2 regions of the Streptomyces sp. NBC_00667 genome follow, and region 2 is predicted to be linked to the other one. Evidence: riboswitches for the same ligand, from Rfam matches in the RefSeq annotation. Region 2 holds a riboswitch; the other holds the start of a gene.
What was found. A riboswitch is a leader RNA that binds a small molecule or an ion and turns the genes downstream of it on or off. The one in region 2 is predicted to bind cobalamin.

Region 1: another riboswitch for cobalamin. It lies ahead of OHA81_RS21045 (ribonucleoside-diphosphate reductase subunit alpha); the one in region 2 lies ahead of OHA81_RS22055 (energy-coupling factor ABC transporter permease).

Annotation. Positions count from the first base shown of each region.
Region 1 is NZ_CP109022.1:4,497,421-4,502,715, reverse strand. Features, by position in the region: gene OHA81_RS21060 (carbon starvation CstA family protein) at 1-2,183, shown strand, start outside; gene OHA81_RS21055 (YbdD/YjiX family protein) at 2,180-2,377, shown strand; gene OHA81_RS21050 (GNAT family N-acetyltransferase) at 2,452-2,952, shown strand; cobalamin riboswitch at 3,006-3,128, shown strand; gene OHA81_RS21045 (ribonucleoside-diphosphate reductase subunit alpha) at 3,281-5,295, shown strand, end outside.
Region 2 is NZ_CP109022.1:4,725,815-4,731,109, reverse strand. Features, by position in the region: gene OHA81_RS22065 (AMIN-like domain-containing (lipo)protein) at 1-49, shown strand, start outside; gene OHA81_RS22060 (flavodoxin family protein) at 73-804, opposite strand; cobalamin riboswitch at 887-1,113, shown strand; gene OHA81_RS22055 (energy-coupling factor ABC transporter permease) at 1,143-1,838, shown strand; gene OHA81_RS22050 (energy-coupling factor ABC transporter substrate-binding protein) at 1,835-2,185, shown strand; gene cbiQ (cobalt ECF transporter T component CbiQ) at 2,189-2,938, shown strand; gene OHA81_RS22040 (ATP-binding cassette domain-containing protein) at 2,935-3,768, shown strand; gene OHA81_RS22035 (PadR family transcriptional regulator) at 3,814-4,365, shown strand; gene OHA81_RS22030 (EF-hand domain-containing protein) at 4,404-4,616, opposite strand; gene OHA81_RS22025 (tRNA-dependent cyclodipeptide synthase) at 4,868-5,295, shown strand, end outside.

The DNA.
Region 1 (5,295 bases), 230 kb from region 2:
GGGACACGGCGGGAGCCTCGTCAGGGGGGCTCTCGCCCAAGTCGGTCGCCGTGTGGGTGCTCGTCGCCCTCATCGGGGCCATCGGCTGGGGCGTGCTCGCGCTCTCGCGCGGTGAGGAGATCTCGGCGGCGTGGCTGCTCGCCGCCGCGCTGGGCTCGTACGCCATCGGCTACCGCTTCTACGCACGCTTCATCGCCGAACGCGTCCTGCGGGTGGACAAGACCCGGGCCACCCCGGCCGAACGCCTCGACAACGGTGTCGACTTCCACCCCACCGACCGCCGCGTGCTCTTCGGCCACCACTTCGCCGCCGTCGCCGGCGCGGGCCCGCTGGTCGGTCCCGTCCTCGCCTCGCAGATGGGCTACCTGCCGGGGACCATCTGGATCGTGGCGGGCGTGATCTTCGCGGGCGCCGTCCAGGACATGGTGACGCTGTTCTTCTCCACCCGCCGCAACGGCCGTTCGCTCGGCCAGATGGCCCGTGACGAGATCGGCCCCGTCGGCGGAGCGGCCGCGCTGGTCGCCGTCTTCGTCATCATGATCATCCTGCTGGCGGTGCTGGCCCTGGTCATCGTCAACGCGCTGGCCGACTCCCCCTGGGGCGTCTTCTCCATCGGCATGACCATCCCGATCGCCCTCTTCATGGGCTTCTACCTGCGCGTCCTGCGTCCGGGCCGGATCACCGAGGTCTCCCTGATCGGCGTCGCCCTGCTGCTGCTCGCCATCGTCGCGGGCGGCTGGGTCGCCGACTCCTCGTTCGCCGACGTCTTCACCCTGGACAAGCAGACCCTGGTCATCTGGATGGTCGCCTACGGCTTCGTGGCCTCCGTGCTGCCCGTGTGGATGCTGCTCGCCCCGCGCGACTACCTGTCCACCTTCATGAAGGTCGGCACCATCGCCCTGCTGGCCATCGGCGTGGTCATCGCGATGCCCGTGCTCAAGATGCCCTCCGTCACCGACTTCGCCTCGCGCGGCGACGGCCCCGTCTTCGCCGGCTCGATGTTCCCGTTCGTCTTCATCACCATCGCGTGCGGCGCGCTGTCCGGGTTCCACGCGCTGGTCTCCTCGGGGACCACCCCGAAGATGATCCAGAAGGAGACCCAGGTCCGGGTCATCGGCTACGGCGCGATGCTCACCGAGTCCTTCATCGCCGTCATGGCCGTGATCGCGGCCTGCATCATCGAGCCGGGCCTGTTCTTCGCGGTGAACTCCCCTGCCGGGGTCGTCGGCGCCACCGTCGAGAGCGCCTCCCAGGCGGTCACGCACTTCGGGTTCGCCATCTCCCCCGACGCCCTCGCCCAGGCCGCGAAGGACGTCGAGGAGACCACCCTGCTGTCCCGTACCGGCGGCGCGCCGACCTTCGCACTCGGAATGTCGCAGATCTTCTCCTCCGTCATCGGCGGCGCCGGGATGAAGGCCTTCTGGTACCACTTCGCCATCATGTTCGAGGCCCTGTTCATCCTCACCACCGTCGACGCGGGCACCCGCGTCGGCCGCTTCATGCTCCAGGACACCCTCGGGAACGTGCACAAGTCCTTCAAGGACGTCAGCTGGAAGCCGGGCGTGTGGATCGCGAGCGCGGTCGTCGTCGGCGGCTGGGGCTACTTCCTGTGGGTCGGCGTGGAGGACCCGCTGGGTGGCATCAACCAGCTGTTCCCGCTGTTCGGGATCGCGAACCAGCTGCTGGCGGCGGTCGCCCTGGCGGTCTGCACCACGCTGCTCGTCAAGTCCGGCCGGCTCAAGTGGGCGTGGGTGACGGGCGTCCCGCTGGCCTGGGACGTGGCGGTGACCCTCACCGCCAGCTACCAGAAGGTCTTCTCCGACAACCCGAAGATCGGCTTCTTCGCGCAGCGCGACCTGTACCAGGACGGCATCGACGCCGGGAAGGTCATCAAGCCGGCGAAGGACCTCGACCAGATGCACACCGTGGTCACCAACGCCACCGTGGACGGCGTACTTTCCGTGCTGTTCGCCCTGCTGATCCTCATCGTGCTGGTCGACGCTGCCCGGACCTGCGTCAAGGCGGTCCGCGCGCCGCAGGGCGTGACCCTCACCGAGGCCCCCTGGACCGAGTCGAAGATCGTCGCCCCGGCGGGGCTGATCGCGACCGCCGAGGAGCGGGCGGAGCTGGCCGCCGCCGGCCTCGACTCGGGCGGCGGCAAGACCAAGGAGCCGGTGGCGTGAGCGGCGTCCGGGAGGCGCTGGCCAAGGCCCGGTACTACGTACGGGAGTTCTCCGGCGAGGCCGCCTACGACCGCTACGTGGCCCACGCCCGCTCCCACGACCCGGACGCCGAGGTCCTCACCCGGCGCGCCTTCGAGCGCGCCCGCACCGACGCCCGCGAAGCCGACCCGCGCGAGGGCTTCCGCTGCTGCTGAACCGGCCACGGGCCGCCGCGTATCTCCCGGAAACGCGGCGGCCTTTTCCGTGCCCCCGCGGCACACTCGGTGCCATGGACATCACCATCAGACGGGCGCTGCCGGCGGAGTACGAGACGCTCGGGGACATCACCGCCCGGGCCTACCTCGACGACGGCCTGCTCACGTACGGCGAGGACGATCCGTACCTCGCCAGGCTCCGGGACGTGGCCGGCCGCGCCGCGGCGGCCGAGGTGCTCGTCGCCGTGCTCGGCGACGGGCGCGTCGTCGGCGGTGTGACCTTCGCCGCGCCCGGCAGCGCGCTGTGCGACATCGCCCGCGCGGACGAAGCCGAGTTCCGCATGCTGGCGGTCGCCCGCGAGGGCCGCGGCCGGGGCGCGGGCGAGGCGTTGGTACGGGCCTGCGTGGACCGCGCCCGGGCCCTGGAGGGGGTACGCAGGCTCGTGCTGTCGACCACCGAGGACATGCCGGCCGCACACCGGATCTACGAGCGCCTGGGCTTCGTACGGTCGCCGGATCGGGACTGGGAGCCCGTCCCCGAACTCGGTTTGCTCACGTACGGTCTCGCGCTGTAGTCGGCGCGCGACACAACATCTAGGGGGTCCCCCAGGAGGGGGCCCCCACATGTATGCTCGTGCTCGCTGTCGCCGCAGGGGAATCCGGTGTGAATCCGGAACTGTCCCGCAACGGTATGAAAGGCACCCATAGGTGCGTCCGAAGTCCGAGGACCTGCCGACAGCACGCCCGGCTCGACCGAACCGGGAACAGCCACGTCCGGGCCTCGCGGTTGGGCCGGTGGACGCCGCGCGGCGCAAGCGTGCCCTGATGGGGGACGGCCCGTGCGCGCCCACTCGCGCCCCGCGCCGAAGGTGCCCCGGAGCCGAGTGAGGGAGAGCTCCCCCCGTGACCATCGCGCCCGCCGCACCGCGCGCCGAGTCCGACCCGTCCGACAACGCAACCACCGGCGGGGGCCATGGGGCCGCGCTGCTGCGTACCCTCACCGAGCTGACGGCTGACCTCCCCGACACCGACCCCGGCCGGGTCGCCGCCGCCGCCCTGCGCGGCCGCAGCGCCACCGCGGACGAGGCCGAACTGCGCTCGCTGGCCACCGAGGCCGCCGCCGGGCTGATCTCCGAGGACCCGGCGTACTCCCGGCTGGCCGCGCGCCTGCTCACGCTGGCCGTGCGCGACGAGGCTGCGGGCCAGGGCGCCACCTCCTTCGCCGCGTCCGTCGCGGTCGGCCACCGCGAGGGCCTGATCGCCGACCGTACGGCCGAGTTCGTGGCCGCCCACGCGAACCGCCTCGACGCGCTGGTCGAGCACGCGCTCGCCGAGGGCGCCGACGACCGCTTCGGCTTCTTCGGCCTGCGCACCCTGCACAGCCGCTACCTGCTGCGCCACCCCCTCACCCGTCAGGTGATCGAGACCCCGCAGTACTTCATGCTGCGCGTGGCCTGCGGTCTCGCCGCGGACGAGAGCGTGACGGCCGTCGAGGAAGTGGCCTCGCTGTACCGGCTGATGAGCCGCCTGGACTACCTGCCGTCCTCCCCCACCCTCTTCAACTCCGGCACCCGGCACCCGCAGATGTCCTCCTGCTACCTGCTGGACTCCCCGCTGGACGAGCTCGACTCGATCTACGACCGCTACCACCAGGTCGCCCGCCTGTCCAAGCACGCCGGCGGCATCGGTCTGTCGTACTCCCGCATCCGCGCCCGCGGTTCGCTGATCCGCGGCACCAACGGCCACTCCAACGGCATCGTCCCGTTCCTCAAGACCCTCGACGCCTCCGTCGCCGCCGTCAACCAGGGCGGCCGCCGCAAGGGTGCCGCCGCCGTCTACCTGGAGACCTGGCACGCGGACATCGAGGAGTTCCTGGAACTGCGCGACAACACCGGTGAGGACCAGCGCCGTACGCACAACCTGAACCTCGCGCACTGGGTGCCGGACGAGTTCATGCGCCGCGTCAACGCCGACGCCGACTGGTCGCTGTTCTCGCCCGCCGACGTCCCCGAGCTGGTCGACCTGTGGGGCGACGACTTCGACGCCGCCTACCGCAAGGCCGAGGCGGCGGGCCTCGCCCGCAAGACGATGCCCGCCCGCGACCTGTACGGCCGGATGATGCGCACCCTCGCGCAGACCGGCCAGGGCTGGATGACCTTCAAGGACGCCTCCAACCGGACGGCGAACCAGACCGCCGAGCCCGGCACGGTCGTCCACTCCTCGAACCTCTGCACCGAGATCATCGAGGTCACCAACGACGGCGAGACGGCCGTCTGCAACCTGGGCTCGGTCAACCTGGGCGCCTTCGTCCTGGCGGAGTCGGGCGAGATCGACTGGGAGCGGCTGGACGAGACCGTCCGCACCGCCGTCACCTTCCTCGACCGCGTCGTGGACATCAACTTCTACCCGACCGAGCAGGCCGGCCGCTCCAACGCCCGCTGGCGCCCGGTCGGTCTGGGCGCGATGGGCCTCCAGGACGTCTTCTTCCAGCTGAAGCTGCCCTTCGACTCCCCCGAGGCGAAGGCCCTGTCCACGAAGCTCTCCGAGCGGATCATGCTGGCCGCGTACGAGGCCTCGTGCGACCTGGCCGAGCGCAGCGGTCCGCTCCCCGCCTGGGAGCAGACCCGTACGGCCCGAGGTGTCCTGCACCCCGACCACTACGACGTCGAGCTGAACTGGCCGGAGCGCTGGGCCGCACTGCGCGCCCGCGTCGCCGAGACCGGCATGCGCAACTCGCTGCTGCTCGCCATCGCCCCGACGGCGACGATCGCCTCGATCGCGGGCGTGTACGAGTGCATCGAGCCGCAGGTCTCCAACCTCTTCAAGCGCGAGACGCTGAGCGGTGAGTTCCTCCAGGTCAACGCCTACCTGGTGGACGAGCTCAAGAAGCTCGGCGTGTGGGACGCGCAGACCCGCGA
Region 2 (5,295 bases):
CGCCCCGGAGCGGTTCGTCCTGGACTTCCCGCACCCGGCCACCTGCTGACGCGACACCGGCCCGGCCCCGCGCTACCGGTGCTCGGGGTTCGGGAAGTCGAAGCGGCATCCGGCGTCCCACTCCGAGCGCTGGTTGCCGTGCGCCGGGATACCGCCCGCCCGTTTCAGCAGGGCGGCCAGGTGCATGAGGTTCCAGCTCATGAAGGTCGTGTTCCGGTTGGTGAAGTCGTTCTCGGGGCCGCCCGAGCCGGGGTCCAGGTACGAGGGCCCCGGCCCGGCCTCACCGATCCACCCGGCGTCGGCCTGCGGCGGGATCGCGTACCCGAGGTGCTGGAGGCTGTAGAGGACGTTCATGGCGCAGTGTTTGACGCCGTCCTCGTTGCCGGTGATGAGCGCCCCGCCGACCCGGCCGTAGTAGGCGTACTGGCCCCGGTCGTTCAGCAGCGAGGAGCAGGCGTACAGCCGCTCGATGACCTGCTTCATCACGGAGCTGTTGTCCCCGAGCCAGATGGGGCCGCACAGCACCAGGATGTCGGCGTCCATGATCCGGCTGTAGAGGACGGGCCACTCGTCGCTCTCCCAGCCGTGCTCGGTCATGTCGGGCCAGACGCCGGTGGCGATGTCGTGGTCGACGGCGCGGACGAGCTCGGTCCGGGCGCCGGCGGCCTCCATGACCGCCCGGCTCCGGGAGATCAGGCCCTCGGTGTTGCTGGTCTCGGGGGACCGCTTGAGGGTGCAGTTCACGAAGAGGGCGCTCAGGTCGCCGTAGCGGGGGGTCTGCGCGGTTGCGGAGTCGTCGGCCACCGCACCACCGTGCGTCGCACCGGACGCGGCCGCCAGCGGGCGCGCCCGGAAGGGGCGGGTTGTGACCCGTCCGGACGGGCGACTAGGGTCATGGGGCCTTGGTGTTCGGGAAACCGGTGGGAAACCGGTGCGGCCCTCGCCACTGTGATCGGGAAGTCCGGCTCCACTCTCCCCCAGACTCCGTCCGGGAGGTGCCCCCACCGCGGGAAGCCACTGGGACCTGCGCGGGAGACCGCACGGCCCCGGGAAGGCGGAGTCAGGGCATCAGTACCCGTGAGCCAGGAGACCGGCCGGGGCGCGTCGTCCATCCACGAGGTGCTGGAGAGGTCTCCACAGTCATGCATATCGCCGAGGGCTTCCTGCCCCCGTTGCACGCGGTCGCCTGGGGCGTCGCGTCCGCCCCCTTCGTCGTACACGGTGCCCGGGCCCTGTCCCGTGAGGTGAGGGCGAACCCGGAGAGCACGCTGCTGCTGGGCGCGTCGGGGGCGTTCACGTTCGTCCTGTCGGCCCTCAAGATCCCGTCGGTGACGGGCAGTTGTTCGCACCCCACCGGGACGGGGCTCGGCGCGATCCTGTTCCGGCCACCGGTCATGACGGTGCTCGGGACCATCACCCTGCTGTTCCAGGCCCTGCTGCTCGCGCACGGCGGGCTGACCACGCTCGGCGCGAACGCCTTCTCGATGGCGATCGCCGGACCCTGGGCGGGGTACGGCGTCTACCGGCTGCTCAAGCGGTTCGACGTGCCGCTGATGGTCACCGTCTTCTTCGGCGCGTTCTTCGCCGACCTCGTCACCTACTGCGTGACCAGCGTCCAGCTGGCGCTGGCCTTCCCGGACCCGTCGAGCGGGTTCCCCGGCGCGCTCGCGAAGTTCGGCGGGATATTTGCGCTCACGCAGATCCCGCTGGCCGTCAGCGAGGGGCTGCTGACCGTCCTGGTCATGCGGCTGCTGACGCAGTCCAGCAAGTCCGACCTGGTCCGGCTCGGTGTCGCCGGGCCGGCCGGTGGCGCCGCGCGCACGGAGGCCGCCCGATGAGCCGCAACGCGAAGATCAACGCCCTGCTGCTGCTCCTGGTCGCGGCGCTCGCCGTGCTGCCCGTCGCGCTGGGCATGGGCGACGGCAAGGAGGAACCGTTCGCCGGCGCCGACAGCCAGGCCGAATCGGCGATCACCGAGATCGAGCCGGGCTACGAGCCGTGGTTCTCGCCGCTGTACGAACCGCCGTCCGCGGAGGTGGAGTCGGCGCTGTTCGCCCTCCAGGCGGCCCTCGGCGCGGGCGTGCTCGCCTACTACTTCGGCCTGCGCAAGGGCCGCCGCCAGGGCCTCGCCCAGAGCCACCGCGAACAGTCGCCGGGCCGGCCGCCCCGCGACGAACAGTCCTAGCCGGTGCTGCCCATCGACGTGGCGGCGCACGGCAGCCGCTGGCGCCACCGCCACCCGCTGGAGAAGGCGCTGCTGGGGCTCGGGCTCACCGTCACCGCCGTCGCCCTGCCGCCCTGGCCCGGCGGGCCGCTGGTGGCGGCGGCGACCCTGGCCGTGCTGCTCGGTCCGGCCGGGGTCGCCGGACGGCAGCTGTGGCGGGCCTTCCGGATCCCGCTGGGCTTCTGCGTCACCGGGGCGCTGCCCCTGCTGTTCGCGGTGGGCGGCCCGGCGGGGCCGGTCTCCCTGGCTCCGGACGGCCCCCGGCACGCGGCGGAGCTGCTGCTGCGTACGTCGGCGGCCTCGCTCGGGGTGCTGCTGTTCGCCTTCACCACCCCGGTGTCGGACGTGCTTCCCCGGCTGGTGCGGGCGGGCGTCCCGGCCCCGGTGGTGGACGTGGCCCTGGTCATGTACCGGATCGGGTTCCTGCTGCTGGACTCGGTGGCCCGGGTGCGCCGGGCGCAGGCGGCCCGGCTCGGGCACACGGGCCGGGCCGCGCTGTGGCGTTCGCTGGCCGGGCTGGCCGCCACCTCGTTCGTACGGGCCTTCGACCGCGCGGCGCGGCTCCAGGAGGGGCTGGCCGGGCGGGGCTACGACGGGGCCCTGCGGGTGCTGGTGCCCGGGGCGGCGGTGTCGTGGCGGTTCCTGGCGGCGTCGGCGGCCCTGCTGGGCGCGCTGGTCACCGTGACTCTCACCCTGGAAGGGCGGTACCTGTGAACCCGTTGGTGGAACTGGTGGGCGCGGGCTACGCGTACGAGGACGGCCCCGAGGTGCTGTCCGGCGTCGACTTCGCCATCGCGCGGGGCCGGGCGCTGGTCCTGCTGGGCCGCAACGGCAGCGGCAAGACCACGCTCATGCGGCTGCTGAGCGGCGGCCTGCGGCCCGGCGCGGGCCAACTGCGGCTGGACGGCACGGCGGTGCGGTACGACCGCACGGGGCTGACCCGGCTGCGCAGCTGCGTGCAGCTGGTCGTGCAGGACCCGGACGACCAGCTGTTCGCGGCCTCGGTCGAGCAGGACGTGTCCTTCGGCCCCATGAACATGGGCCTGGCCCCGGCCGAGGTGAGGGAGCGGGTGGACTCGGCGCTGACCGCGCTGGACATCACCGCCCTGCGGGACCGGCCGACCCACCTGCTCTCGTACGGGCAGCGCAAGCGGGCGGCGATCGCGGGCGCGGTGGCGATGGCGCCGCGGGTGCTGATCCTGGACGAGCCGACGGCCGGACTCGACCCCGACGGGCAGGAACGGCTGCTGGAGGTGCTGGCGGGCCTGCGCGGGAACGGTACGACGGTGGTGATGGCCACGCACGACGTCGACCTCGCGGTGCGCTGGGCCGACGACGCGGCGGTCCTCACCCCGTCGGGCATCCGCTTCGGGCCGGCCGGGGCCCTGCTGTCGGACCCGGAGCTCCTGGCGTCCGCGGGGCTCCGCCAGGCGTGGTCCCCGGTGGTGACGGCGTTCCTGCGGGCGCGCGGCCTGCTGGAGGAGGACGCGCCGGGACCGCGGACGCCGCAGGCGCTGTCCGCGTGGGCCGGGGCCCCGTCCTGAACCGGGCCACGGCCCGGCGCCGGGGCGCGAACCTAGGATGAGCGCATGTCGCTCCCGCACGCCATCCTCACCGCCCTGCTCGAAAAGCCCTCGTCCGGGCTGGAGCTGACCCGGCGGTTCGACAAGTCGATCGGGTACTTCTGGTCCGCGACGCACCAGCAGATCTACCGTGAGCTGGGCCGGCTGGAGGAGGCCGGGCTGATCCGGGCGCTGCCCAGCGAGGTGCCCGTACGGGGGCAGAAGAAGGAGTACGAGGTACTGCCCGCGGGGAGCGCGGAGCTGACCCGGTGGGTCGGCGAGAGCCAGGACCCCAAGGCGATCCGGGATCCGCTGCTGCTGCGGGTGCGGGCGGCCGGCGTCGTCGGCCCGCAGGGGCTGGCAGGGGAGCTGCGGCGCCATCTGGAGCTGCACCGGGGGCAGCTGGCCGAGTACGAGGCGATCGAGGCGAAGGACTTCCCGCCGGGGCGGGACTCCGACGAGGACCGGCTGCGCCGGCTCGTGCTGCGCGGCGGGATCGGCCTGGAGACGTTCTGGCTGCGCTGGCTGGAGGAGGCGCTGGCCGAGGTCGACGACATGACGGGGCCGCCGAGGACATGACGGGGCCGCCCGCGTGACGCGGCCCCGTCCCGCGTCCGCTACTTGTTCAGGGCGTTCCAGAACTCGTCGAAGCTCAGCAGGCCGTCGCCGTTGGCGTCCTTGGCGGCGATGACGGCGTCCGCGACGGCGCCGGTGACGTACGCGTCACCCATGGCCTTCATGGCCGCGCTGTACTCGTCGGCCGTGACGAAGCCGTCGCCGTCCGCGTCGAACTTGCCGAACGTCGCCCGCGCGCTCTCGATGTCCGCCACTGGGTCCACCCCTTCTCGGTGCTTGTTGACGGCTCAGGGTAGCGCCCCCGGCGGGTCGTCCTCACCCCGGGTCCCGTTCGGCCGGCAGAAAGAAATGCAATTACTCTTCCGCCATCCGGAAGCGATAATTCCAGCCATCAAATCCAGCCGCCACTTGTCACGCTCCGGGATCACGGCATAACGTACCGGCATTGCCGCCACACCAGGAGCGCAGGGCTCCCAGGGACAAGCGGCATAAAGGGCGATCACAGGTGACGATCACAGCTGACGCATCATTCGAAGTTCTGCCCTTCACCCGCACTTGCCGCCATATCTGGGAAGACGGCGACCATGTGCTCATCGGAGTGAGCCCCGGCAACAGCTACTTCAGCTCCGAGCGCATCAGCAGTCTTGCCCGATGGGCTGCGACCCGCTTCGCGCAGGTCGACTTCGTCTACGCGGACCTCCACGTGGACCGGATGTTCGCCGCCTTCGGCTACACCCCGGAGCACGCGGAGAAGCGGGCCACGAAGGAGATCAAGGCAGTGCGGCGAAGGATTCTCAAAGGTGTCGAGGAGGCAGGATCCACTCACGCCGAGATACGCGTGAGGGCGCTTTCCGACTTCCAGTCGAACCCGGTGTACCAGCTCCTGCACCGGCGGGTTCTGCATTTCCTTGAGACGGACGACGCGTTCCGTAA